DNA from 4 places in the Erwinia sp. GW821-FHT03D09 genome. Region 2 is predicted to be linked to each of the others. Evidence: predicted binding sites of a transcription regulator. Region 2 holds the regulator's gene; each other region holds the start of a gene.
The links. Region 2 encodes PurR, which represses purine synthesis genes. Its sites were predicted from a motif close to CANGCAAACGTTTGCNTG; they were not measured.
Positions count from the first base shown of each region.

Region 1: the regulator PurR is predicted to act here: its motif matches at 1,986-2,003, upstream of AC07U6_RS08675 (NCS2 family permease).
Region 3: the regulator PurR is predicted to act here: its motif matches at 2,360-2,377, upstream of purT (formate-dependent phosphoribosylglycinamide formyltransferase).
Region 4: the regulator PurR is predicted to act here: its motif matches at 2,335-2,352, upstream of tusA (sulfurtransferase TusA).

Region 1 is NZ_JBWKUK010000007.1:111,388-117,297, forward strand. It holds gene soxS (superoxide response transcriptional regulator SoxS) at 1-401, opposite strand, end outside; gene soxR (redox-sensitive transcriptional activator SoxR) at 547-1,014, shown strand; gene AC07U6_RS08670 (glutathione S-transferase family protein) at 1,056-1,718, shown strand; gene AC07U6_RS08675 (NCS2 family permease) at 2,061-3,410, shown strand; gene AC07U6_RS08680 (Na+/H+ antiporter) at 3,608-5,257, shown strand; gene AC07U6_RS08685 (LysR family transcriptional regulator) at 5,303-5,910, opposite strand, start outside.
Region 2 is NZ_JBWKUK010000001.1:100,936-106,845, reverse strand. It holds gene AC07U6_RS00565 (alkene reductase) at 1-673, shown strand, start outside; gene gloA (lactoylglutathione lyase) at 816-1,223, shown strand; gene rnt (ribonuclease T) at 1,326-1,976, shown strand; gene AC07U6_RS00550 (Grx4 family monothiol glutaredoxin) at 2,059-2,397, opposite strand; gene AC07U6_RS00545 (C40 family peptidase) at 2,763-3,626, shown strand; gene cydH (cytochrome bd-I oxidase subunit CydH) at 3,691-3,780, opposite strand; gene purR (HTH-type transcriptional repressor PurR) at 4,075-5,100, shown strand; gene punR (DNA-binding transcriptional activator PunR) at 5,111-5,910, opposite strand, start outside.
Region 3 is NZ_JBWKUK010000004.1:77,095-83,004, reverse strand. It holds gene AC07U6_RS04940 (S9 family peptidase) at 1-949, opposite strand, end outside; gene AC07U6_RS04935 (sugar phosphate isomerase/epimerase family protein) at 1,145-1,966, shown strand; gene AC07U6_RS04930 (YebG family protein) at 1,983-2,279, opposite strand; gene purT (formate-dependent phosphoribosylglycinamide formyltransferase) at 2,419-3,597, shown strand; gene AC07U6_RS04920 (bifunctional 4-hydroxy-2-oxoglutarate aldolase/2-dehydro-3-deoxy-phosphogluconate aldolase) at 3,916-4,554, opposite strand; gene zwf (glucose-6-phosphate dehydrogenase) at 4,775-5,910, opposite strand, start outside.
Region 4 is NZ_JBWKUK010000002.1:164,616-170,525, reverse strand. It holds gene AC07U6_RS02500 (zinc/cadmium/mercury/lead-transporting ATPase) at 1-1,913, shown strand, start outside; gene tusA (sulfurtransferase TusA) at 2,015-2,260, opposite strand; gene AC07U6_RS02490 (7-cyano-7-deazaguanine/7-aminomethyl-7-deazaguanine transporter) at 2,495-3,160, shown strand; gene AC07U6_RS02485 (DcrB family lipoprotein) at 3,263-3,823, shown strand; gene iolE (myo-inosose-2 dehydratase) at 3,913-4,809, opposite strand; gene AC07U6_RS02475 (sugar phosphate isomerase/epimerase family protein) at 4,854-5,738, opposite strand; gene iolG (bifunctional inositol 2-dehydrogenase/D-chiro-inositol 1-dehydrogenase) at 5,823-5,910, opposite strand, start outside.

The DNA.
Region 1 (5,910 bases), on a different contig from region 2:
TCGCTGCTGCTGCGGGCGAAACCGTTCATCGCAAAGTCGCTACAGTCGAAATTCCAGCTGCCGCGCTGTAGCGCCTGGCGACGCATGGTGTGGCGATAGGCGGTCGGCGTTTGCGAAAACTGACGGCGGAACACGCGGGAAAAAGTCTGCTGCGAGTCGTAGCCATACTGCATGGCGATATCAAACACCGGGCGCTGGGTTTTCCGCAGCTCTTCTGCCGCCAGCGTCAGGCGACGCTCGCGAATATAGCCTCCGAGCGTTTGCTTCGTCACGGTGCGGAACATCCGCTGCAGGTGCCATTTCGAATAGCCCGATTTGGCCGCCACTTCATCAATCGACAACGTTTTATCAAGATTGCTTTCGATCCAGTCGGTAAGGGTGCGGATGATGTCATCATGCATACATTTTTCTCCCTGGTTCTGCGTCAAATCTGGCCGTCATAACAACTGACGTATCAGAAACGGATGGGCACGATGGAACACACATCTCGCCCTTTCAATGGAGGCTGAGTATAATTCCTCAAGTTAACTTGAGGTAAAGAGCTAAATGAAAAAAAGCGGCAACTCCCCCAACAAGCGCGAACTGACCCCCGGCGATGTGGCACAGCGCTGCGGCGTCGCAGTTTCTGCGCTGCATTTCTATGAAAGCAAAGGGTTAATCAGTAGCCATCGCAACACGGGGAATCAGCGCCGCTATACGCGAGATGTGCTGCGCCGGGTGGCGATTATCAAAATTGCCCAGCGCATCGGCATTCCGCTGGCGACGATTGGCGACAATTTAATGCAGTTTCCACCGGGAAAGCGCATGTCACCAAGAGAGTGGGCGGTGCTGTCGCAGCAGTGGCGCGATGAGCTGGATCGCCGCATCGAAATGCTCACCCACCTGCGTGACGATCTTGACGGGTGCATCGGCTGCGGTTGCCTTTCGATGGAGGACTGCCCGCTGCGGAACCCGAACGACCGTCTGAGCGAGCAGGGGACCGGGGCGATCCTGCTGAATGTGAAAAGCAGCTGAGCCAAACCTATACTTCAGATTTGGCTTTGACAGGAGCGAGCATGATCACCGTACATCATCTGAACAACTCCCGTTCGCAGCGCGTACTGTGGCTGCTGGAAGAGCTGGACGTGCCTTATCAAATCAAACGCTATCAGCGTGAACCCAGCATGCTGGCCCCCGAGGCACTGAAAAAAATCCATCCGTTGGGCAAATCTCCGGTGATAACCGACGGCAATCGGGTGATTGCCGAGTCCGGCGCGATACTGGAATACCTTGAATCGCGCTATGACGACGAAGAAAGGCTGACTTTGATTGAGGAAGAGGAGCAGCTGCAATCCCGTTACTGGCTGCACTATGCCGAAGGATCGCTGATGCCGCTGCTGGTGATGAAGCTGATATTCAGCCGAATGGGCCAGGCGCCGGTGCCCCGGCTGCTCAGGCCGGTTGGCAGTGCGTTTGGCAAAGGGGTGCAGAAAGCGTACCTGGACAAGCAGCTGGCGGCCCATCAGCAGTTTATCGAGCAGCACCTGGCGCAGCGCGCGTGGTTTGCCGGCAGTCGTTTCAGCATTGCCGACGTGCAGATGAGTTTTCCGCTGCTGGCGCTGACTGCGCGCAGTGGCACGACTGACTGCCCCGCGATAAAAAGCTGGCTGGAAAAAATTCAGCATCGTGGCGCCTGGCAGCGTGCGCTGGAAAAGGGCGGCGAAATCACTCTCTCCTGATGGATCTTTTGCTGCTTTCACCTGTTCATAAGAAACCGCTATTTTTGCCGTCCTGCATATCCCGATACAGTTTCTCCCAATCCGGGATTCGCGTTGAATTACCGGGTTGCGGATTTTGGAATAAATAAAGATAACCGTGAACAGGTGTTGAAAACAGACCGTCAAACGCTGGATAATCGTTTACCTTTTAATTAAGCATCTAAATTACGTGGTTATAAACACGAAAAAAGGAAACCTTATTCTTTTTGTCGTGAATATTGCACCGAAGACGCAAACGTTTACGTCCATTTGCTTCAACGGTGCCACGCAGCAATAGTTCATAAGAAATTTCAGGGGATTACTATGTCTACTCCTTCTAAACCGGCCGGTGGTACGTTAGACACCTGGTTCAAAATATCCGCGCGCGGTAGCAGCGTGCGAACCGAAGTTCTGGCCGGTGTGACCACTTTTCTGGCCATGGTTTATTCTGTCATTGTGGTGCCGAGCATGCTGGGCAAAGCCGGTTTCTCACCGACGGCGGTATTTGTTGCCACCTGTCTGGTGGCCGGATTTGGTTCATTGCTGATGGGACTGTGGGCGAATTTGCCGATGGCTATCGGTTGCGCTATCTCCCTGACCGCGTTCACCGCGTTTAGTTTGGTGCTGGGCCAGCACATCAGCGTACCGGTGGCGCTGGGTGCGGTGTTCCTGATGGGTATCCTGTTTACCGTCATCTCCGCAACCGGGATTCGCGCCTGGATCTTGCGCAATTTACCGATGGGTGTGGCGCACGGTACCGGCGTAGGTATCGGTCTGTTCCTGCTGCTGATTGCCGCTGATGGCGTTGGTCTGGTCGTAAAAAACCCGGCTCCGGGCCTGCCGGTGGCGCTGGGTAACTTCGTCTCCTTCCCGGTGATGATGTCGCTGCTGGGGCTGGCGGTGATTTTTGGTCTGGAAAAACGCCGCGTCCCCGGCGGCATTCTGCTGACCATCATCGGTATCTCGGTGATTGGGCTAATCTTTGATCCTTCAGTGAAATACCAGGGCCTGTTTGCCATGCCAAGCTTGAGCGATGCCCAGGGTAACTCGCTGGTGTTCAGCCTGGATATTCTCGGCGCGTTGCAGCCTGCGGTGCTGCCAAGCGTGCTGGCGCTGGTGATGACGGCGGTATTTGATGCCACCGGTACCATTCGTGCCGTTGCCGGTCAGGCGAACCTGCTGGATAAAAACAATCAGATTATCGACGGCGGTAAAGCGCTGACCAGCGACTCGGTGAGCAGTATTTTCTCCGGCCTGGTGGGTGCAGCGCCTGCGGCGGTGTATATCGAGTCTGCGGCCGGGACGGCGGCGGGCGGTAAAACCGGCCTGACGGCAGTCGTGGTTGGCGTACTGTTCCTGCTGATCCTGTTCCTGTCGCCGCTGGCGTATCTGGTACCGGGCTATGCGACGGCGCCTGCGCTGATGTACGTTGGCCTGCTGATGCTGAGCAACGTATCGAAAATCGACTTCGATGATTTCGTTGATGCGATGTCCGGCCTGCTGGCCGCGGTATTTATCGTGCTGACCTGCAACATTGTGACCGGCATTATGATCGGTTTCGGTTCGCTGGTGATTGGCCGCATCGTGGCCGGTGAATGGCGCAAGCTGAATATCGGCACCGTGGTTATCGCGGTAATACTGGTTGCCTTCTATGTGGGCGGCTGGGCGATTTAAATCCTGTTCCGGGGCCGAAATCATCGGCCCCACCTTCAGATGCCACTGAATTTCCCCCCTCGGCGCACATCCTGTTTTTCATCAGTTTATTAATTTGCTTTACTATAACCAGTGTCTTACGGCGCTGCCGGATAGGGCTTTGTCCTTGCCTTGCAGGCGTTCACCTGCACACCACTGGAAGATAAATAAAGGAAAACATGGAAATCTTCTTTACCATCCTGATCCTGATGCTGGTCGTTTCGCTGTCGGGTGTCGCCGCGCGAATGATCCCATTCCAAATTCCCCTGCCGCTGGTTCAAATCGCCGTGGGTGCGCTGCTCGCCTGGCCGACATTTGGTCTGCATGTCGATTTCGATCCGGAGCTGTTCTTAGTGCTGTTTATCCCGCCGCTGCTGTTTGCCGACGGCTGGAAGACTCCTACCAGTGAGTTTTTGCACCACGGGCGCGAGATTATCGGCCTGGCGCTGGTGCTGGTACTGATTACCGTGGTGGGGATTGGCTACCTGATTTACTGGTTGGTTCCGGGCATCCCGCTGATCCCGGCGTTTGCCCTGGCGGCGGTGCTGTCACCGACCGATGCCGTGGCGCTGTCCGGCATCGTTGGGGAAGGGCGCATCCCGAAAAAGATTATGGCGATCCTGCAGGGCGAAGCGTTGATGAACGACGCATCGGGCCTGGTGTCGCTGAAGTTTGCCGTCGCCGTGGCGATGGGCACTATGGTGTTTACCGTGTCCGGCGCCTCGCTGGAATTCCTCAAGGTGGCGATCGGCGGCCTGCTGGCGGGTATTGCTATCTGCTGGCTGTACGGTAAATCCCTGCGCCTGTTCAGCCGCTGGAGCGGTGATGACCCGGCAACGCAGACCGTGCTGCTGCTGCTGCTGCCGTTTGCCTCCTACCTGATTGCGGAACACATTGGCGTTTCCGGCATTCTGGCATCGGTCGCGGCGGGGATGACCATCTCCCGCTCCGGGATTATCCGTCAGGCACCGCTGGCCATGCGTCTGCGTGCTAACGGTGCCTGGCAGATGCTGGAGTTCGTCTTTAACGGCATGGTGTTCCTGATGCTGGGTCTGCAGCTGCCGGGCATTCTGGAGATTTCCGTGCGTCAGGCAGATGCCGATCCGAACGTCGAACTGTGGGCGCTGTTTGCCTCCGTCGTCACCATTTACGCCGCGCTGATGCTGGTGCGTTTTGGCTGGCTGTGGGGCATGCGCTACATCAGCCAGCATATGCTGAAGAAGCGCCCGATGGAGTTTTCCAGCTATACCACCCGTGAGCTGCTGATCGCCTCCTTCGCCGGCGTGCGCGGTGCGATTACCCTCGCCGGCGTGCTGTCGATTCCACTACTGTTAAGCAACGGCAATGACTTTCCGGCGCGCTATGAGCTGGTATTCCTCGCGACCGGGGTGATTCTTTTCTCCCTGCTGGTGGGCGTGGTGATCTTACCGCTGCTGCTGCGTGGGATTGAAGGGACCGATAAAACCATTCACCGCCGCGAAGTGCAGATGGCGCGGGCGGTGATGGCCGGCACGGCGATTGAAAGCCTGTACAAAATGGAAGAACGCCTGCTGGCCGACAGCGAAGAAGCGCTCGATCCGGAACTGCTGAAAGAGGTCAGCTCGCGGGTGATTGGTAATCTGCGCCGCCGGGTGGATGGCAAAGAGGATCTGGAGCGCGCGTTGTATGCGGAAAATCTGGAGCGCCGCTTCCGCCTGACCGGCCTGCGTGCGGAACGCGGTGAGCTGTATCACCTGCGCGCCACGCAGCAGATCAGCGACGAAACGATGCACAAGCTGCTGCACGATCTTGACCTGATGGAAACGCTGCTGAGCGAAAAAGAAGAGTGATAGTGAAAAGGGCGACCGCTGAAAGGGGCGCCCTTTTTGATGGGGTTAAACCACCAGTCCGGGCGTGCTGTCCGGCCAGAATTCGCGGCAGCAGGCGATCCACGCCTGGGCGCTGCGCGAAAGGTAGCTTCCCTCCCGCCAGATCAGCCCCAGCTTCCATACCAGGTCCGACTCCAGCGGTAGCCACAGCAGCTGGCTTTTATCCAGCCGCTGGCAGATTGGCTCAGGCAGGATCGCCACGCCCATCCCCGCCTGTACCATCGCCGCCAGAAAGTCCCACTGCCCGCTGCGTACGGCGATTTGCGGCGTGAAGCCGCTGGCCTGAAAGGCCCGCATCAGCTGGCGGTTAAGGGAAAACTCTTCGTTGTAGATCAGAATCGGCTGCCCGGCCAGCTCGCTGAGCTTCAAGTGCGTGCGCCGTAGCCAGGCTTCGGTACGCGGCACCAGCACGCACAGCGGATGGCTCATCAGCGGCAGCGCGTTTAGCGGCAGATCGCCGGCCACCGGCAGGGCGGTCATCGCGATATCCAGGCTGCCTGACAGCACTGCCTGCTGAACGGTCAGCCCGCCGAATTCGGAAATTTTCAGCTCCACGCCGGGATAGCGCTGGCGAAAAGCGGAGATTGATCCGGCGATCTGCATGCCGACCATCG
Region 2 (5,910 bases):
TGAAGCAACCTCTACCCCGCGGGCGCTAAGTACCGCTGAGGTTGCCGGTATTGTTGCCGACTTCCGCCAGGCGGTGATTAACGCGCGCGAAGCCGATTTCGATCTGGTTGAGCTGCACTCCGCACACGGCTACCTGATCCATCAATTCCTTTCTCCGGCGTCTAACCAGCGCGACGACCAGTACGGCGGCAGCATTGGAAATCGCACCCGCTTCGCGCTGGAAGTGGTTGATGCCGCGATTGACGGCTGGAGCGCTGACCGTATCGGCATCCGTATTTCACCGCTCGGCCCGTTTAACGGCCTGGATAATGGCGAAGATCAGGAGGAGGCGGCACTGTATTACATTGCCGAACTGGCAAAACGCAACCTGGCCTATCTGCATATTTCAGAACCGGATTGGGCCGGAGGCAAACCGTACACCGAGAGCTTCCGCAAGGCGATTCGTGCCGTGTATCCCGGCGTTATCGTCGGTGCCGGCGGCTACAATGCTGAAAAAGCCGAAGACCTGATCGAACGCGGGCTGATTGATGCGGTTGCCTTTGGCCGCAGCTATATCGCAAACCCGGACCTGGTCGAACGCCTGCAGGCCGCTGCGCCGTTCAACGAACCTCGCCCGGAAACGTTCTACGGCGGTGGTGCGGAAGGCTATACGGATTATCCTGCATTAGGTTAATTACGCTAATTCAAGCGGCACATTTTTGATATAATAGATTGTTTTCATAGCGATAATTGCCACGACGACTCGCAGTCGTGGTGATTATCGCTATACTGTTTTTCTAACGTCATCCGCCGATGACGCAAAAAAAGAGGATGTTATGCGTTTACTTCACACCATGCTGCGCGTTGGCGACCTGCAACGTTCGATCGATTTTTACACCAAAGTGCTGGGCATGCGTCTGCTGCGCACCAGTGAGAACACCGAATATAAGTATACACTCGCCTTCGTTGGCTACACCGAAGAGAGCGAAGGCGCTGTTATCGAACTGACCTACAACTGGGGCGTGGACAGCTACGATCTCGGTAACGCCTATGGCCATATCGCGCTGGGCGTGGATGACGTTGCTGCAACCTGCGATCGCATTCGCAACGACGGCGGAAACGTCACTCGTGAAGCCGGCCCGGTTAAAGGTGGTACCACGATCATTGCCTTCGTTGAAGATCCGGATGGCTATAAGATTGAACTGATTGAAAATAAACATGCCGGTCACGGCCTGGGCAATTAAGCTCCTCTGAGGGCCTGCGGGCCCTCCTTCTCACCTGCCTGCTGCATCACGCAGCAAAGTTTGCCATAATACGCCCTGCATTTTTGCGCCAACGAGAAGCTGATGTCTGAATTAAATGAACTGAATACTCTGAGCAGCCGCTTTCGCGGTTTCTATCCGGTAGTGATTGACGTGGAAACTGCGGGATTTGATGCCAAAACGAACGCGCTGCTGGAAATCGCCGCCGTTACCTTAAAAATGAATGAAGATGGCTGGCTGGAGAAAGATGAAACCCTGCATTTTCACGTAGAGCCTTTTGTCGGTTCAGTTTTACAGCCGGAAGCGCTGGCCTTTAACGGCATCGATCCCAGCAATCCCCTGCGCGGTGCCGTCAGCGAGTATGAAGCGCTGCACGCCATTTTTAAGCTGGTTCGTAAAGGGATTAAGGACACCGGATGCAGCCGAGCCATTATGGTGGCGCATAACGCTACATTCGATCTGAATTTTATGAACGCCGCCGCCGAGCGTGCCAGCCTGAAGCGTAATCCCTTCCATCCGTTTGTCACCTTCGATACCGCTGCACTCAGCGGGCTGGTGGTTGGGCAAACCGTGCTGGCCAAAGCCTGTATCGCGGCCGGAATCACCTTTGACAGTAGTCAGGCGCACTCTGCGCTGTACGACACCACGCAAACGGCAGATTTATTCTGTGAGCTGGTCAACCGCTGGAAACGTCTGGGCGGCTGGCCGCTTGCGGTGCCGGAAGCAGAGTCCTGAACCGTATTGACTTTGCGGCGTGCATTAACTACCGCGCAGACAAAAAAAACCCTGCGATGCAGGGTTTTTTATTGCCAGCGGCTTATTCAGCAGCTGGTGCAGGGTATTTCTGCGCAGTCTCTTTGATCAGCTGCTGCAGTTCACCGCGCTGGAACATTTCGATAATGATATCGCAGCCACCGACCAGCTCGCCGTCAACCCACAGCTGTGGGAAGGTAGGCCAGTTAGCGTAGGCCGGCATTTCTGCACGAATATCCGGGTTCTGCAGGATATCAACGTAGGCAAAACGTTCACCACAGGCGGAAAGAGCCTGTACGGCCTGTGCGGAGAAACCACAGCTTGGCAGCTTTGGAGAACCTTTCATATACAGCAGGATTGGGTTTTCTGCGATCTGACGCTGAATTTTTTCAACAGTACTCATAAATGACTTCCTCAGTACGATACTTCGTGTTTAGTTATTGTAGCGATTCTGCTCCGCCGTTGAAAACGACATTTTACGCAGCGCTGATGAACAGAACGCAACAAAATGCAAAATTATGAAAACAAAATAACATTTTCCTATCATCGTTGCAGCGTTTCTCGATGTTAGATTACTTTTTTTTGTTGAGTTAAACAGCTGATTACGCTTAATAATTCATCATTTACTTAATCTGTCTTATTGAAACAAAAAACACCTTACCTTTTGTTAAGAAGTTAGATTAGAATTGCCCTAACCCCTGCAAATTGCAGAATTCTTTTTCGATTGCCATGCGGTCATTACACTGAGTTTAACTGTTAATGGGAACGTTGCGTTTAATCATCACGCTTAGCATGCTGGCCCTTGCCCAGCTGTTCTTTAATATGGCGCATGCATCGCCTCATGCTCCCGTTAACGCTAACCAACATAAAGTTGACCACAACTCTGCGCGTAAAGATGAACGCCGCAAGCGTCGCCCGGTGAAAGCTGCCGCCACGAAGAAAGTCAAAGAACCTCTCATTAAAAAAAACAAAGCGCCAGCGCTTAAGAAAAACAAAGTTTCTGCTACCCAGAAGGCAAAACTGAAGAAGAGCCAGGAAGCCACCGCTTCACGCGAAGTGAAAACCACCCGCATCGGCAAGATGGAGAAAAAGCGCTATGGTCGCGAGCGTCTCGCCTCTTTGCAGACGAAAAAAGGTAAGAAAGGCACGCTGCGCGCTATCGAGAATGGTGAAGTTGAGTCCCCTGAATCGCCGTTGAAGTTGAGCAAGGCACACCGCGCACGCTATCAGAAAGCGCGTGAAACAGCGATGAACAAGCTGATGGGCCAGTTAGGTAAACCCTACCAGTGGGGCGGCGCCTCACCCTCGACCGGTTTCGACTGTAGCGGCCTGGTGTGGTACGCCTATAAAGACCTGGTGAAGTTTAAGATCCCGCGCACGGCGAATGAGATGTATCACCTGCGTGATGCTGCACCAATCAAACGCGACAAGCTGGAAAAAGGCGATTTGGTGTTCTTCCGCATCAGCGGACGCGGTACTGCCGATCACGTTGGCGTTTATCTTGGCGGTGGGAAATTCATTCAGTCACCGAGAACCGGCAAAGATATTCAGGTAAGCACGCTGGGCGATGATTACTGGCAGGAGCATTACATTGGTGCACGCCGAATGATGACGCCGAAAACGATTCGCTGATTGCGCAACGCGGACCGTCAGGACTCATTGCTAATCGGGAGGAGCCATGCTCCTCCCGATTTTCTTAGTACAGAATAGCCGTGAAGCTAAATGCAATAATCATCAGTAGCGCACCCACCGTGGTCAGCAGTGAGAATTTCAGATCGGTACTCATCGTCTCTCCTTAATAACCCTGTAAAATGTATGCACAAAGATTTTCTCACAGTTCCCCGTAAAAATCTCGTTTTCTCTGCGCAGCCTTGTTAGAATTCCTCTTTTCCGTTGCGCAACAGCAGCGGAAACGGTTTTTGCCAGCTCTGCAGTCACTCTACGGACGATTTTTTCCCCTTTCCGACCCGTTGCGGCAACATCTAAACCACTTTGGTCTGGCGGGAAAAGGCCGCACCCAGGCAAACGTTTAACCAACCTGTTATCAAATAGTTACGATAACACCAGGAGCATAAGTTTAATGGCAACAATTAAGGATGTGGCAAAGCGAGCCGGGGTTTCAACAACCACGGTTTCCCACGTAATTAATAAAACGCGCTTTGTAGCCGAAGAGACTCGTGAAGCCGTGTGGGCAGCAATTAAGGAATTGCACTATTCCCCCAGCGCCGTGGCACGTAGTCTGAAGGTTAACCACACCAAAACCATCGGCCTGCTGGCAACATCCAGCGAAGCGCCCTATTTTGCCGAAATTATTGAAGCCGTGGAAAACCGCTGCTTTGCCAAAGGCTATACCCTGATCCTTGGGAATGCGCACAACGACCTGCACAAACAGCAGGCTTACCTGTCGATGATGGCGCAGAAGCGCGTGGACGGGCTGCTGGTAATGTGCTCTGAGTATCCGGATTCATTAATCTCGATGCTGGAAGACCACCGCAATATCCCGATGGTGGTGATGGACTGGGGCGAATCGCGCGGTGATTTCACCGATACAGTACTGGATAACGCCTTTGAAGGCGGCTATCTGGCCGGGCGTTATCTTATTGAGCGTGGTCACCGTGATATCGGTGCCATTCCTGGACAGCTGGAGCGCAACACCGGCGGCGGACGCCATGCCGGATTCCTCAAAGCGCTGAACGAAGCCGGGATTACCCTGCGCGAAGAGTGGCTGGTCCAGGGCGACTTTGAACCTGAATCCGGTTATCGCGCCATGCAGCAGATTCTGGGGCAGAAACAGCGCCCTACTGCCATCTTCTGCGGCGGCGACGTGATGGCTATGGGCGCAATTTGTGCCGCAGATGAGATGGGCCTGCGCGTTCCGCAGGATATTTCGGTGATCGGTTATGATAACGTGCGCAACGCCCGCTATTTCACACCGGCGCTGACCACGGTGCATCAGCCGAAAGAAAGGCTGGGAGAAACCGCGTTTGATATGCTGTTCGATCGCATCACCAGCAAGCGTGAAGAACCGCAGACCATTGAAGTTCATCCGTCCCTGATTGAACGGCGCTCCGTTGCCGACGGCCCGTTCCGCGACTATCGCCGCTAATCCCGTTCGCTCAGGCGGACGGTTCACTCAGCCATTCAGCATTAAGCGTATCGCTGTCGCCGACGTAATCGAGCAGCCAGTTCAGCGCCGGTGACGCACTTTGTTCCGACCAGCTCAGGCAACATGGGCTGATCGGGAACGGGTTTGCCAGCGTCAGTTCCGCAACGCCCCCTTCTGCGATCCACCCCCGGGCAAAGTGCCCCGGGATCATGCCGACGCACAGTCCGGCCCGCAGACAGTCAATCGCGCTGTCCCAGTCAGGAACCACCAGCCGACGCTGATTATCCAGCGTCCAGGTATTACGCTTTGGCAGCGATCGCGACGTGTCCTCCAGCGTCAGCGATGGCCATTCGCGCAGCAGATCGTCGCTGAGCGGGCTTGTCTGGTGCAACAGGGGATGCCCCGCCTTTACCACACAGCGCCAGTTAAGGCTACCCATATCGCGGAAGGCGAAGCGTCCGCCGACCGGCACAGCCTGGGTGGCACCAATCGCCACATCAACGCGGCCATCCGCCAGCGCATCCCACACGCCGTTAAACACCTCAGGGAAGATATGCAGTTCCATATCGGGGAAATGACGGTAGAAATCGACGATAAGCTGGCGGGTACGCTGCGGTCTGACAATGCGGTCAACGGCGATATTAATCTGACCTCGCCAGCCGTTAGCCACCTGCTGACAGCGGCGACGCGTGGCAAGCATTTTTTTGATAACAAAACGCCCTTCCTCGCTAAATACTCGCCCGGCCTCGGTCAACACCACATCGCGATGGCGTCGTTCAAACAGGCTGACGGCCAGCCACTGCTCTAGCT
Region 3 (5,910 bases), on a different contig from region 2:
TATCCGCACGCGGCGCAATAATCGCCTGCCAGCTGTTTTCATCAACGGTGTCGGTGCGATAGAGGCCGAAGTTTTTACCGTCGCGATTCGAACGCAGATAAAAGTGCTGCTGATAGTGATCGACGCTGTATTCATGGTCTTTGCGGCGCGGACTGAACAGGACCGGTTCTGCATCCGGCACATTCGCATCCAGCAGCAGAATTTCACTGGTGGTGCTGCTGTTCAATGAGATCGCAATAAACTGCTCGGAGGTGGTTTTATACAGGCCAACGTAGAAGGTATCGTCCAGCTCCTCATAAACCAGCCGATCGCTTTCCTGCGTGGTGCCCAGCGTATGTCGCCATACCTGATAAGGCAGCAGCGTCTTCGAATGCTTGCGCACGTAGTAAAGCGTTTGCGAGTCATTCGCCCAGGTCATCCCCGCCGTTACGCCTTCCAGCACGTCGTCATAGACGCGCTCGTCGTGCAGGTTGCGGAAATGGATGCTGTAAATGCGGCGCGAGAGAAAATCTTCAGCCAGCGCAAGGATCTGGTTATCACGGGTAATCGCCAGGCTGCCGAGCGCATAGAACTCACTTTCTGCTGCGCGTTGATTAGCATCAACCAGCGTTTCCCACTGCTCGGGTGTAGCGGTTTCCGCTGGCTGGCGGCTATAAATGGCGTACTCGTTGCCCTCTTCATAGCGGCTCTGGTAGCGATAGCCATTTTTTACATAGGGAACCGACTGATCACGTGGCGGGATGCGATCGACGATTTCCTGCAACAGCTCCGCCTGAAGCGCCTTTTGTGGCTCAAGCAGTTTGTCGCCGTACTCATTCTCTTCCTGAAGCCACGCAATAATCTCCGGATCTTCCCGTTGATCATCGCGCAGCCAGTAATAGTTATCGCAGCGCGTGTCACCGTGCTGAGTCATCACATGGGGGACTTTCTTTGCTTTTGGTGGTGTCATGATATTTTCATGGTTGCTGTGCCTGCCTGTAAGACTGGCAGTAAGATGCCTGATTGCCAATAGCAGACGGCACGACCGGTGGAAAATTAGCCTTTATTTTGAGTCGATAGTCGCCATGGCATTCCTGGCTATGGGAGTTGTGAGGTGAAACTTTTGTTTCTACCTTTGTATTGCCGACTTTTTTAAGGAGCTGAAATGGCCTTTGCAAGAAATCCGTTATTTATAAATACCATTTTGCTGGGTGAGTCCCCCGAACAAAAACTACAGGCAGCCTTTCAGGCCGGTTTCAATCAGGTTGAGCTATGGCAGCAGGACGTAGAGGCCGCAGGAGCCGGTCTTCACGGACTGCAAAACGTGCTGAGAGATCTCCCGCTGGCGCTGACTGATTATCAGGTGCTGTTGGATTTTGATGGCGCCCCGGACGCGCTGCGAAAGGATAAGTATCAAGAGGCCGAAAAAATGATGCAGGCGGCCTGTCTTCTGGGGGCGTCAACGTTGCTGGTTCCGGCTTCAACCGATAGGCGCTGCCAAGCTGAGAGGATAGAGGAAGATCTGCGCTGGCTGGCAGATCGGGCACAGCAACGAGGGCTGAGCATTGCCTATGAAGCGATGGCCTGGAGCTGCATAATAAACAATACCGTAGATGCATGGCAACTGATTAAAAAAATAGATGCCCCCAACCTCGGGCTGGTCGTGGATGCTTTCCATATTTTTGTTCGCCAGCGCAGTGTTAATGACCTGGCAGGCATACCGGTGGAAAAGATTTTCCTGGTGCAGCTTTCCGATCTGGCGCAACTGCCAGTAAAGGGAAAACTGGTGGAAACAGCTCGCCACCACCGCCTGTTACCCGGAGAAGGCAATTTCCCTTTAGCTACCCTGTTGCAGCATCTGCATCAGATTGACTATCGCGGGCCGTTGGGGCTTGAGGTATTCAATGACGATCTTCATCAGGCAGATCCTGTGAAAACCGCGCGCAGGGCAATGCATGCACTTAGCCAACTGCTGGCATCGCAGTGATGCCTGCCCTCGGGAATCACACCGCGCGCAGTTTACCCTCAGCTTCGGCCGTTTCATCTTCTGATGCAGCCGCCTCTTCCGGCATCTTACCGGTGCGCAGAATGTGCTGCAGCGCATCTTTGTTTTCGGCAAGATACAAGCCCAGTGCTTCACCCTGCTGCTCATCAAGCGCAAGCGGACTGGTGGTCAGCCATTCAGAAAAAACTTCGGCCATATCGAGCATTTTGTCGTAGGCATCGGCTTCTTTTTTGCTGGCAAACGTCATCTTTTCCTCACCTTTTCTGACGACTACGTATTGAATTTCAACAGCCATAATTTTCTTCTCGCTATACTGTGTTTATATACAGCCTATCACTGAAGCGGATTTGACTCAAGTTTAGCGTTCAGGATGAATACGCAAACGTTTTCGTTTATACTGCGCGCGTTTTTTTCCATTCAATCAGGTAGAGATTATGACGACTCTTGGAACCGCACTGCGCCCACAGGCGACCCGCGTAATGCTGTTAGGATCAGGTGAACTGGGCAAGGAAGTGGCGCTGGAATGTCAGCGTCTTGGCGTGGAAGTGATCGCAGTCGATCGCTATGCCGATGCCCCTGCCATGCACGTTGCCCACCGCAGTCATGTGATCAATATGCTTGACGGTGCCGCACTGGCCGAACTGATCGCTCGGGAAAAACCGGACTTCGTCGTGCCCGAAATCGAAGCCATCGCCACCGACATGCTGGTTGAACTGGAAAAACAGGGCCAGCATGTAGTACCTACCGCACGCGCGGCGAAATTGACCATGAACCGTGAAGGCATCCGCCGCCTCGCCGCTGAAGAGCTGTCGTTACCTACTTCAAGCTACCGCTTCGCCGACAGCCGTGAAGCATTCTTTGCCGCCGCCGATGAAATTGGCTTCCCGTGCATCGTTAAGCCAGTCATGAGTTCTTCCGGTAAAGGTCAGAGTTTTATCCGCGAAGCTCCACAGCTGGAAGCGGCCTGGGAATATGCCCAACAGGGCGGCCGCGCCGGTGCGGGCCGGGTGATTGTTGAAGGCGTGGTGAAATTCGATTTTGAAATCACCCTGCTGACTATCAGCGCCGTTGACGGCGTTCATTTCTGCGCCCCGATCGGTCACCGCCAGGAAGATGGCGACTACCGCGAATCCTGGCAGCCGCAGCAGATGAGCGATCTGGCACTGCAGCGCGCGCAGGATATCGCTCGTAAAGTCGTTGAAGCCCTCGGCGGACGCGGTCTGTTTGGCGTGGAACTGTTTGTGTGCGGTGATGAGGTGGTGTTCAGCGAGGTTTCCCCTCGCCCACACGATACCGGTATGGTGACGCTGATTTCGCAGGATGTTTCCGAGTTTGCCCTGCATGTTCGCGCGTTCCTCGGCCTGCCGGTTGGGGGGATTCGTCAGTACGGACCGTCTGCATCTGCCGTTATTCTGCCTCAGCTGGACAGTGATAATGTTCAGTTCGGTAATTTGCAGGCGGCAGTCGGTGCCGGTTTGCAGGTTCGTCTGTTCGGTAAACCGGAGATCCGCGGTCAGCGCCGTCTTGGCGTGGCACTGGCGACCGGTGCGGATATTGATGACGCGGTGCAGCGTGCGGTTGCTGCGGCGGCTGGCGTGAAAGTTAGCGGGTGATTTAACGTTACCTGCGTGGGCTGGGACAGTAGTGTTAATGCTGGCTGGTGGTTCCCCCGTTCGGGCGGGTCCTCGCACCACCCTATGTGGGACGCAGGTCATCCGAGTTGCATAGAGGATGCGCCCCGGGCGCCACAGCCACAGCCACAGCCACAGCCACAGCCACAGCCACAGCCACAGCTACAGCTACAGCTACAGCCAGCCAAATAGCGCGTTTCCCCACATATAAAAAAGCCGCGATCCCAACGAGATAGCGGCCTCAAATTTATAACCTGATGCCAGGCAAACAACGTGTTTACCGTAGCCCACTGCCTTGCATCAGCGTGCGCCAGCCACCGCTTCCTGCGCCAGACGGGTAATACGATCGTAATCGCCCGCTTCCAGCGCATCGGCAGGCACCAGCCATGAGCCGCCAATACACAGCACGCTCTTCAGCGCCAGATAGTCACGGTAGTTTGCCGGGGAAATGCCTCCGGTCGGGCAGAAACGCACCTGCGGGAATGGCCCACCAATGGCCTGCAATGCCTTCACGCCGCCGTTAGCTTCAGCCGGGAAAAATTTAAACTCACGCAGGCCGTAGTCCAGCCCGGTCATCAGTTCTGATACGGTGCTAATACCCGGAATCAGCGGTACCGGACCGTCTACCGCGGCGCGCAGCAGCGGTTCGGTCAGACCCGGGCTGATAACGAACTGCGCGCCGGCATCGGTGACTTCCTTCAGCTGCTGTGCATTCAGCACCGTACCCGCACCAACGATCGCCTCCGGCACTTCTCGCACCATCGCTTTCAGTGCATCCAGAGCACACGGGGTACGCAGCGTCACTTCCAGAACGCGCACGCCACCGGCAACCAGCGCTTTAGCCATGGGTACCGCGTGTTCCAGCTTACTAACGACAATCACCGGAACAACCGGGCCGGTGGTCAGGATCTGTTCTGCGCTTGTTTTCCAGTTACTCATCAATAACCTTCTCCTGTCTGACCTGCCATCCCTGTCATGCAGAGCGCAGGCATAAATGACGCCGGGTGTCAGGAATTCTGTCTGTGGGCATTACCATACCGCAGAATCAGCGCCAGCGTCCAGGCTTGATTTTAATTTTTAAAATGGCGGTTCATTTTTATTGAATGCGAATTTTAAGTAAAAAAAAGCCCGCCGAAGCGGGCCTTATAGCAACAATCAATTATTCGATTTCATTCCAGGAACGGCCATCGCGCGTAATCATCGCTACGGAGGCAACCGGCCCCCACGTACCCGCCTGATACGGCTTAGGTGCATCTTTGTCGGCAGCCCAGGCTTCCATAATGGAGTCAACCCACTTCCAGGCTTCTTCCACTTCATCACGGCGCACAAACAGTGCCTGAATGCCGCGCATTGTCTCCAGCAGCAGGCGCTCATAGGCATCCGCCAGATGTGACTGGTTGAAGGTTTCAGAGAAGCTCAGATCCAGCTGGGTGGTTTGCAGATTGTGTTTATGATCCAGACCCGGAACCTTGTTCAGGATCTCGATTTCTACACCCTCGTCCGGCTGCAGACGGATAGTCAGCTTGTTCTGCGGCAGCTCAGGCCAGGTATCTTTGAACAGGTTCAGCGCCGGGTTTTTGAAATACACCACCACTTCAGAGCACTTGGTCGGCAGACGCTTACCGGTACGCAGGTAGAACGGAACACCGGCCCAACGCCAGTCATCAATATCCACACGGATTGAAACGAAGGTTTCAGTACTGCTCTGCTTGTTCGCGCCCTCTTCTTCCAGGTAGCCAGGCACTTTTTTGCCCTGAACGAAACCGGCGGTGTACTGACCACGTACGGTCTTCTCACGCACGTTGGTCTGATCGATGCGGCGCAGGGAGCGCAGCACTTTCACTTTCTCATCGCGGATACGGTCAGCGGACAGATCGGCCGGCGGTGACATGGCGATCATGGTCAGAACCTGCAGTAGGTGGTTCTGGATCATATCGCGCATCTGGCCCGCTTTATCGAAGTAGCCCCAACGGCCTTCGATACCCACTTCTTCCGACACGGTGATCTGCACGCTGTCGATGGTGCGGTTATCCCAGTTGGAAGCGAACAGGGAGTTGGCGAAGCGCAGCGCCAGCAGGTTAAGAACCGTTTCTTTACCCAGGTAGTGGTCGATGCGGAATACCTGGCTTTCTTCGAAGTATTCACCAACCTGGTCGTTGATCTCCTGGGAGGTCACCAGCGAGGTACCTAATGGTTTTTCCATGACCACGCGAGCAGGCTTGGCGTTAAGTTTCGCCTGGCCCAGCCCCTGACAGATTGCGCCGAAAGTGCTTGGCGGCATAGCGAAGTAGTTGA
Region 4 (5,910 bases), on a different contig from region 2:
CCCGTGCAGGTTTTCAGCTTCAGCGCAGCGATGCGCCTGATGCCGCGAAATCAGCCCAGTCCACTCCCGGATTCTGGCAGGAGAACCGTAGCCTGATCCTGCTGAGTATACTGATGGCCGTCAGCTGGCTGCTGGATACCGTCAATCCTGCTATCGGGCAGTTTGCTTTTATTGCTACCACATTGATCGGCGTCTGCCCGATTGCGCTCAGCGCGCTGCGCCTGATACGCAGCGGTTCCCCCTTCAGTATTGAAACGTTAATGACCGTGGCCGCCGTTGGCGCGCTGTTTATTGGCGCAACGGCCGAGGCGGCGATGGTGCTGCTGCTGTTTATGCTGGGCGAGCGGCTGGAGTCATTTGCCGCCAGCCGGGCACGAAAAGGCGTAACGGCGCTGATGGCGCTCAAACCAGACCAGGCGGTGCGCATTAATGGCTCGAGCCGTGAGAACGTGCAGGTTAGCGACCTGCGTCCCGGTGATTGTATCGAGGTTGCAGCCGGAGCGCGTCTGCCCGCCGATGCCCGATTGATCAGCCCGTTTGCCAGCTTTGACGAGAGCGCACTCACCGGCGAATCGATCCCGGTGGAACGCCAGCAGGGCGAGTCGATCGCAGCAGGTTGCCTGAGCGTGGATCGCCTGGTGCAGCTGGAAGTGGTTTCGAAACCGGGCGAAAGCGCCATTGACCGCATTCTGCACCTGATTGAAGAAGCGGAAGAGCGCCGGGCACCGATTGAACGCTTCCTCGATCGATTCAGCCGTATTTATACTCCGGCGATTATGGCTCTGGCCCTCGCGGTTGCCGTTATACCGCCGCTGCTGATGGGCGCTGAATGGCAGCCGTGGATTTATAAAGGGCTAACCCTGTTGCTGATCGGCTGCCCGTGCGCGCTGGTGATCTCCACCCCTGCCGCGATTACCTCCGGGCTGGCGGCGGCAACCCGCCGCGGTGCGTTAATTAAGGGCGGCGCAGCGCTGGAAAGCCTGGGCAGCGTTCGCACTATCGCCTTTGATAAAACCGGTACGCTGACCGAGGGTAAACCCCGGGTTACCGCCATCAAGCCGTTTGCACAGCAGGATGAAGCGTGGCTGCTGGCAACGGCAGCGGCGATAGAACAGGGTTCCTCGCATCCGCTGGCGCAGGCCATTGTCGCTGCCGCCTTAGAGCGCAAGCTAACTTTACCTGCCGTCACGGAACAGCGGGCGCTTGTCGGTAGCGGTGTGGAAGCGGTAGTGAGCGATCGCTTACTGTCTATCAGCGCGCCGTCAAAAGTCGATGCAGAACGGCTGGCGCCACATCGTTCCGCCGTTGAAGCGCTGGAAAGCGCGGGCAATACGGTGGTGATCCTGCACGATGCGCAGCAGCTTTTGGGTCTGATCGCCCTGCGCGACACCCTGCGCGAAGACGCCAAAAGCACGTTGGCAGAACTGAAGGCAATGGGTATTCAGGGCGTGATGCTGACCGGCGATAACCCCCGGGCGGCAGCGGCAATCGCCGGTGAACTGGGCATAGACTATCGCGCCAGCCTGCTGCCGGAAGATAAGGTTGCAGCGGTCAGCGCGCTTAATCAGCAGCAGCCGGTGGCGATGGTTGGCGATGGCATCAACGATGCACCGGCGATGAAAGCAGCAACGATTGGTATCGCGATGGGCAGCGGTAGCGATGTGGCGCTTGAAGCGGCAGACGCCGCGCTGACGCATAACCGACTCGCCGGGCTGGCGGCGATGATTGGCCTGTCGCGTGCCACTCACGCCAATATTCGCCAGAACATCACCATTGCGCTGGGCCTGAAAGCCGTATTCCTGCTGACTACGCTGCTGGGGATCACCGGGCTGTGGCTGGCGGTGCTGGCGGATTCGGGTGCGACGGCATTAGTAACCGCTAACGCCCTGCGGCTGCTGCAGCGCAGATCGTAGCCGTAGCCGTAGCCGTAGCCGTAGCCAAATATTGTCGCAGAATTCAGGGCGCAAACTATTCGCCCCGAGCAGTTAAAGCAGGGGGAGCCGCAAAGGCTCCCTTAAACGCCTTTCTTCAGCAGATAGCGATACGGCAGTTCATCAGTATTCTGCGCCAGCAGCGTGTGCTCCATAAATCGGCAGAAACCGGGAATATCCCGCGTAGTCGCCGGATCGTCAGCAATAATCAGCAGCGTTTCACCCTCCTGCATATGACGCACGGTTTTGCGCACCATCATGACTGGCTCCGGGCAGCGCAGGCCCAGCGCATCAAGGGTTTTATCGGGGTTAGCGAAAAGATCGCTCATGGGATTCTCAACAATGATGATAACAAACGGCCGCTATTCTACCGCCGGACGACCGGAGTGCAACAGCCCTATCTGACGATAACGTTTGCGCTAAAATTAACCATTGCATTAGCAGCACAACCGGGTAATATGCCGCAAAATCGCGCAAGCGACCGATGTGCTGCCGTCAAAACGGTCGGTGCGTCTTAAATTAAACTGGGTTCCCTCACCCCATTGATCTTAAAAAGGCTCAATATGATCGCATTTACTTCGCGTCAGCGTACCCACGCGCTGATCTGGCTCTGCCTGTTTCATCTGCTGGTGATCACCTCCAGCAACTATCTGGTCCAGCTGCCGGTTTCCATTTTTGGTCTGCACACCACCTGGGGTGCGTTCAGCTTCCCGTTTATCTTCCTGGCTACCGATCTGACGGTGCGGATTTTCGGCGCCCCGCTGGCACGTCGTATTATCCTGGCGGTGATGATCCCGGCACTGTTTATCTCCTACCTGATTTCAGCGCTCTATTATCAGGGTGAATGGCAGGGTGTTGCCTCGCTGCAAGAGATGAATATCTTTGTGGCCCGTATCGCCTGCGCCAGCTTTATGGCCTACGCCCTGGGGCAAATCCTCGATATTTATGTCTTCAACCGCCTGCGGCAGAAAGCGGCCTGGTGGATGGCACCGGCTGCGGCAATGTTCCTTGGCAATATCAGCGATACGGCAGCCTTCTTCTTTATTGCTTTCTACCAGAGCACCGATCCGTTTATGGCTACCCACTGGGTGGAAATCGCCATGGTGGATTACTGCTTTAAAGTGATGATCTGCATGATTTTCTTCCTGCCGGCCTATGGCCTGCTGCTGAACGCCACGCTGAAACGATTAGCAGGAAAGTCCAATGGCCCGCAGGTTAATTTTGGGTAAGCTGGTTACACACAATGTCACGCAAGATAAGTTGCTTTTACGTTCTGAATGCTATTGTATAAGTGCCTGATATGTTGAGCGATGACTAACAAAGGGACCCTGATGCGTAACCTACTGAAATATGCCGGAGTAAGTTTACTGGTTGTTGGCCTGGCCGCCTGCGATGGCAAGGGTGACACCGCCGCTGCGGACAAAAATGCCAGCAGCCAGGCGAGTCAGAGCAGCCAGACTATTTCACTGATGGGCGGCAAACTGAGCTTCGCCCTGCCTGCCGGCATGAGCGACAAAAGCGGCAAATTGGGTACACAGGCCAATAATATGCACGTTTACGCCGATGAATCAGGCCAGAAAGCGATCATTGTCATTGAGGGCGACAGCAGCAACGATACGCTGGAAGGCCTGTCAAAACGCATGATCGAGCAGCAGCGTAGCCGCGCGCCTCAGCTACAGGTGGTGACCAATAAAGAAATTACCGTTAACGACCAGCAGCTTCAGCAGCTGGATACGGTGATCTCCGCCAACAATCAGACCGTCTGGTCTTCACTGGTGATGGGCAAAGTGGATGGCAAACTGCTGACTATGCAGATCTCCCTGCCGGGCGGCGATCAGCAGTCTGCGCAGACCGAAGCGGGAAATATCCTCAAAACGCTTCAGCTGAAGTAACACTGCGCCCACAAAAAAACCTCCCATCTTCGTCATCGGGCTTTAACAACAGCCCGTTTCAGAAGTGGGAGGTTTTTTACGTCAGGTGCTTACAGACCGGCCGTTTCGCGAATGTATTTACGTGCTTTTACCGCGTATTCAAACGGGTTAGCCAGCGCAGGGTCCTGCTCGGCTTCCACTACCATCCAGCCTTTGTAGCCGAAATCGTCGAGAATTTTGAACACCGGTTTGAAATCAATCACGCCGTCGCCCGGAACAGTAAAGGTGCCTTTCTTCACGCCGTCCAGAAATGACAGCTTCTGGCTTCTGACCTGATCGACGATCTCATCACGCACGTCTTTCAGGTGCACGTGGTTAATGCGCGGCAGATACCTGGTCAGAATCGCCAGCATCTTCTCCTGGCTGCCTTCTGAGTAGTAAGCATGGCCGGTATCAAATAGCAGATAAACGTCGTCGTTGGTTTCCGCCATAAAGCGATCCACTTCTTCCGTGGTCTGGATGCCGGTACCCATATGGTGATGCAGGCCGACGGTCATGCCCTTCTCAGCGGCCAGTTTCGCCAGCTCGTTGTAGCCTTCGGTGGTCAGACGCCACTGCTCGTCGGTAAATACCGGCTTCTCTTCCAGCACCGCTTTGGTGGTGCCCTGGATGCTCAGGCTCTGCTCGGAGCAGCCAATGACTTTCGCGCCCATCGCATGCAGGAAATCGCGATGGTTGATGAATTCGTCAATGGTCTTCGCTTTGTCACCGTTAGCAAAGAAGGTGCTGAACCAGGCGTTAACGATCTGAATGCCGCGGATATCCAGCATCGGCTTCAGAACAGCCGGATCGCGCGGGTATTTGCTGCCCACTTCACTTCCAACGAAGCCTGCGAGCGCCATTTCACTGACGATCTGCTGGAAGGTATTCTCTTTTCCCAGCTCCGGCATGTCATCGTTAGTCCAGCCAATCGGGGCAATAGCCAGTTTGACGTTATCTTTGTTCATGATCCTACCTCTGATGTTCACCGTGCGGCTATGGCCGCACGCTGTTATTTCCGCAGCAGTTCACGCTCGATCAGTTCGCGCGTAGCAACCGCTTCAACATTCATTTCTTCCGGATAGCCGAACAGCGCCGCAGCGATAATCGGATCGCCACCGATTTTGAAGGTTTGCTCAGCAAACTTCATGTCGCGCAGAGTCTGGAACAGCGTTGGGAAATCGACTTCACCTTTACCCACGGCAACGTGCTGGTGAATCGTGGCATCCACACCCGGTGGGTTCACGATATAGCGGCAGTGCTTAGTGTGGTTCATGGTGTCGGCAATCAGCACGTGAGACAGGTCAGCACCGGCGTACTCCAGCATTGGCTTCACATCGCCCTTTCCTTTGTCGTAGAAGAAAGTGTGCGGTGCGCTGTACAGGTACTTCACGTTCTCACTGCGGAACGATTTCACAATATCGGCCGTTTCATTGCTGTTTTCGCAGAAATCCCACGGGTGGGACTGGATTTCGATACGAATGCCCTCGCGCTCAACGATAGGCAGCAGCTCTTCCATCGAGCGATAGAACATCTCTTCACAGATTTCTGGCTCGTTCGGGTTACCGGAAAGTTCGGTATTAATCACCTGCACACCGGTTTCTACAGCGATCTCGATCATACGTTTCCAGTTGCGAACAGCAGCCTGGCGGCGTGCTTCGTCAGGACCGGACCAGCGATAAACCACGATGTAAGAGGAGATCTCTAACCCGGTTGCACGCAGCGCGTTTTTATACTCGGTGATAATTTCGCGACTGGCTTTAGGATGCTTATAGAACGGGTTGATCTGTGGATGCGGGGACTGCTCAATATATTTGTAGCCCCAGTCAGCCACCTGGTGAACCATTTTTGTGATGCCTAAATCTCGGATGACATCCACATCAAAGGCAATTTTCATCAGACTCTCCGTGATTAAATCAGTACGCTGTTCTACGGTATCCCCTGCACAGCGGCAGGGGAATGTGCGGCAGCAGCGCGGCGATTAGTTGTAGAACGCCGGGCGCTCCGGCAGCTCCACCGGCTCAATCGCACCGCTGTTCTGTGCCTTATGGCAGGCATCAGCGGCGACG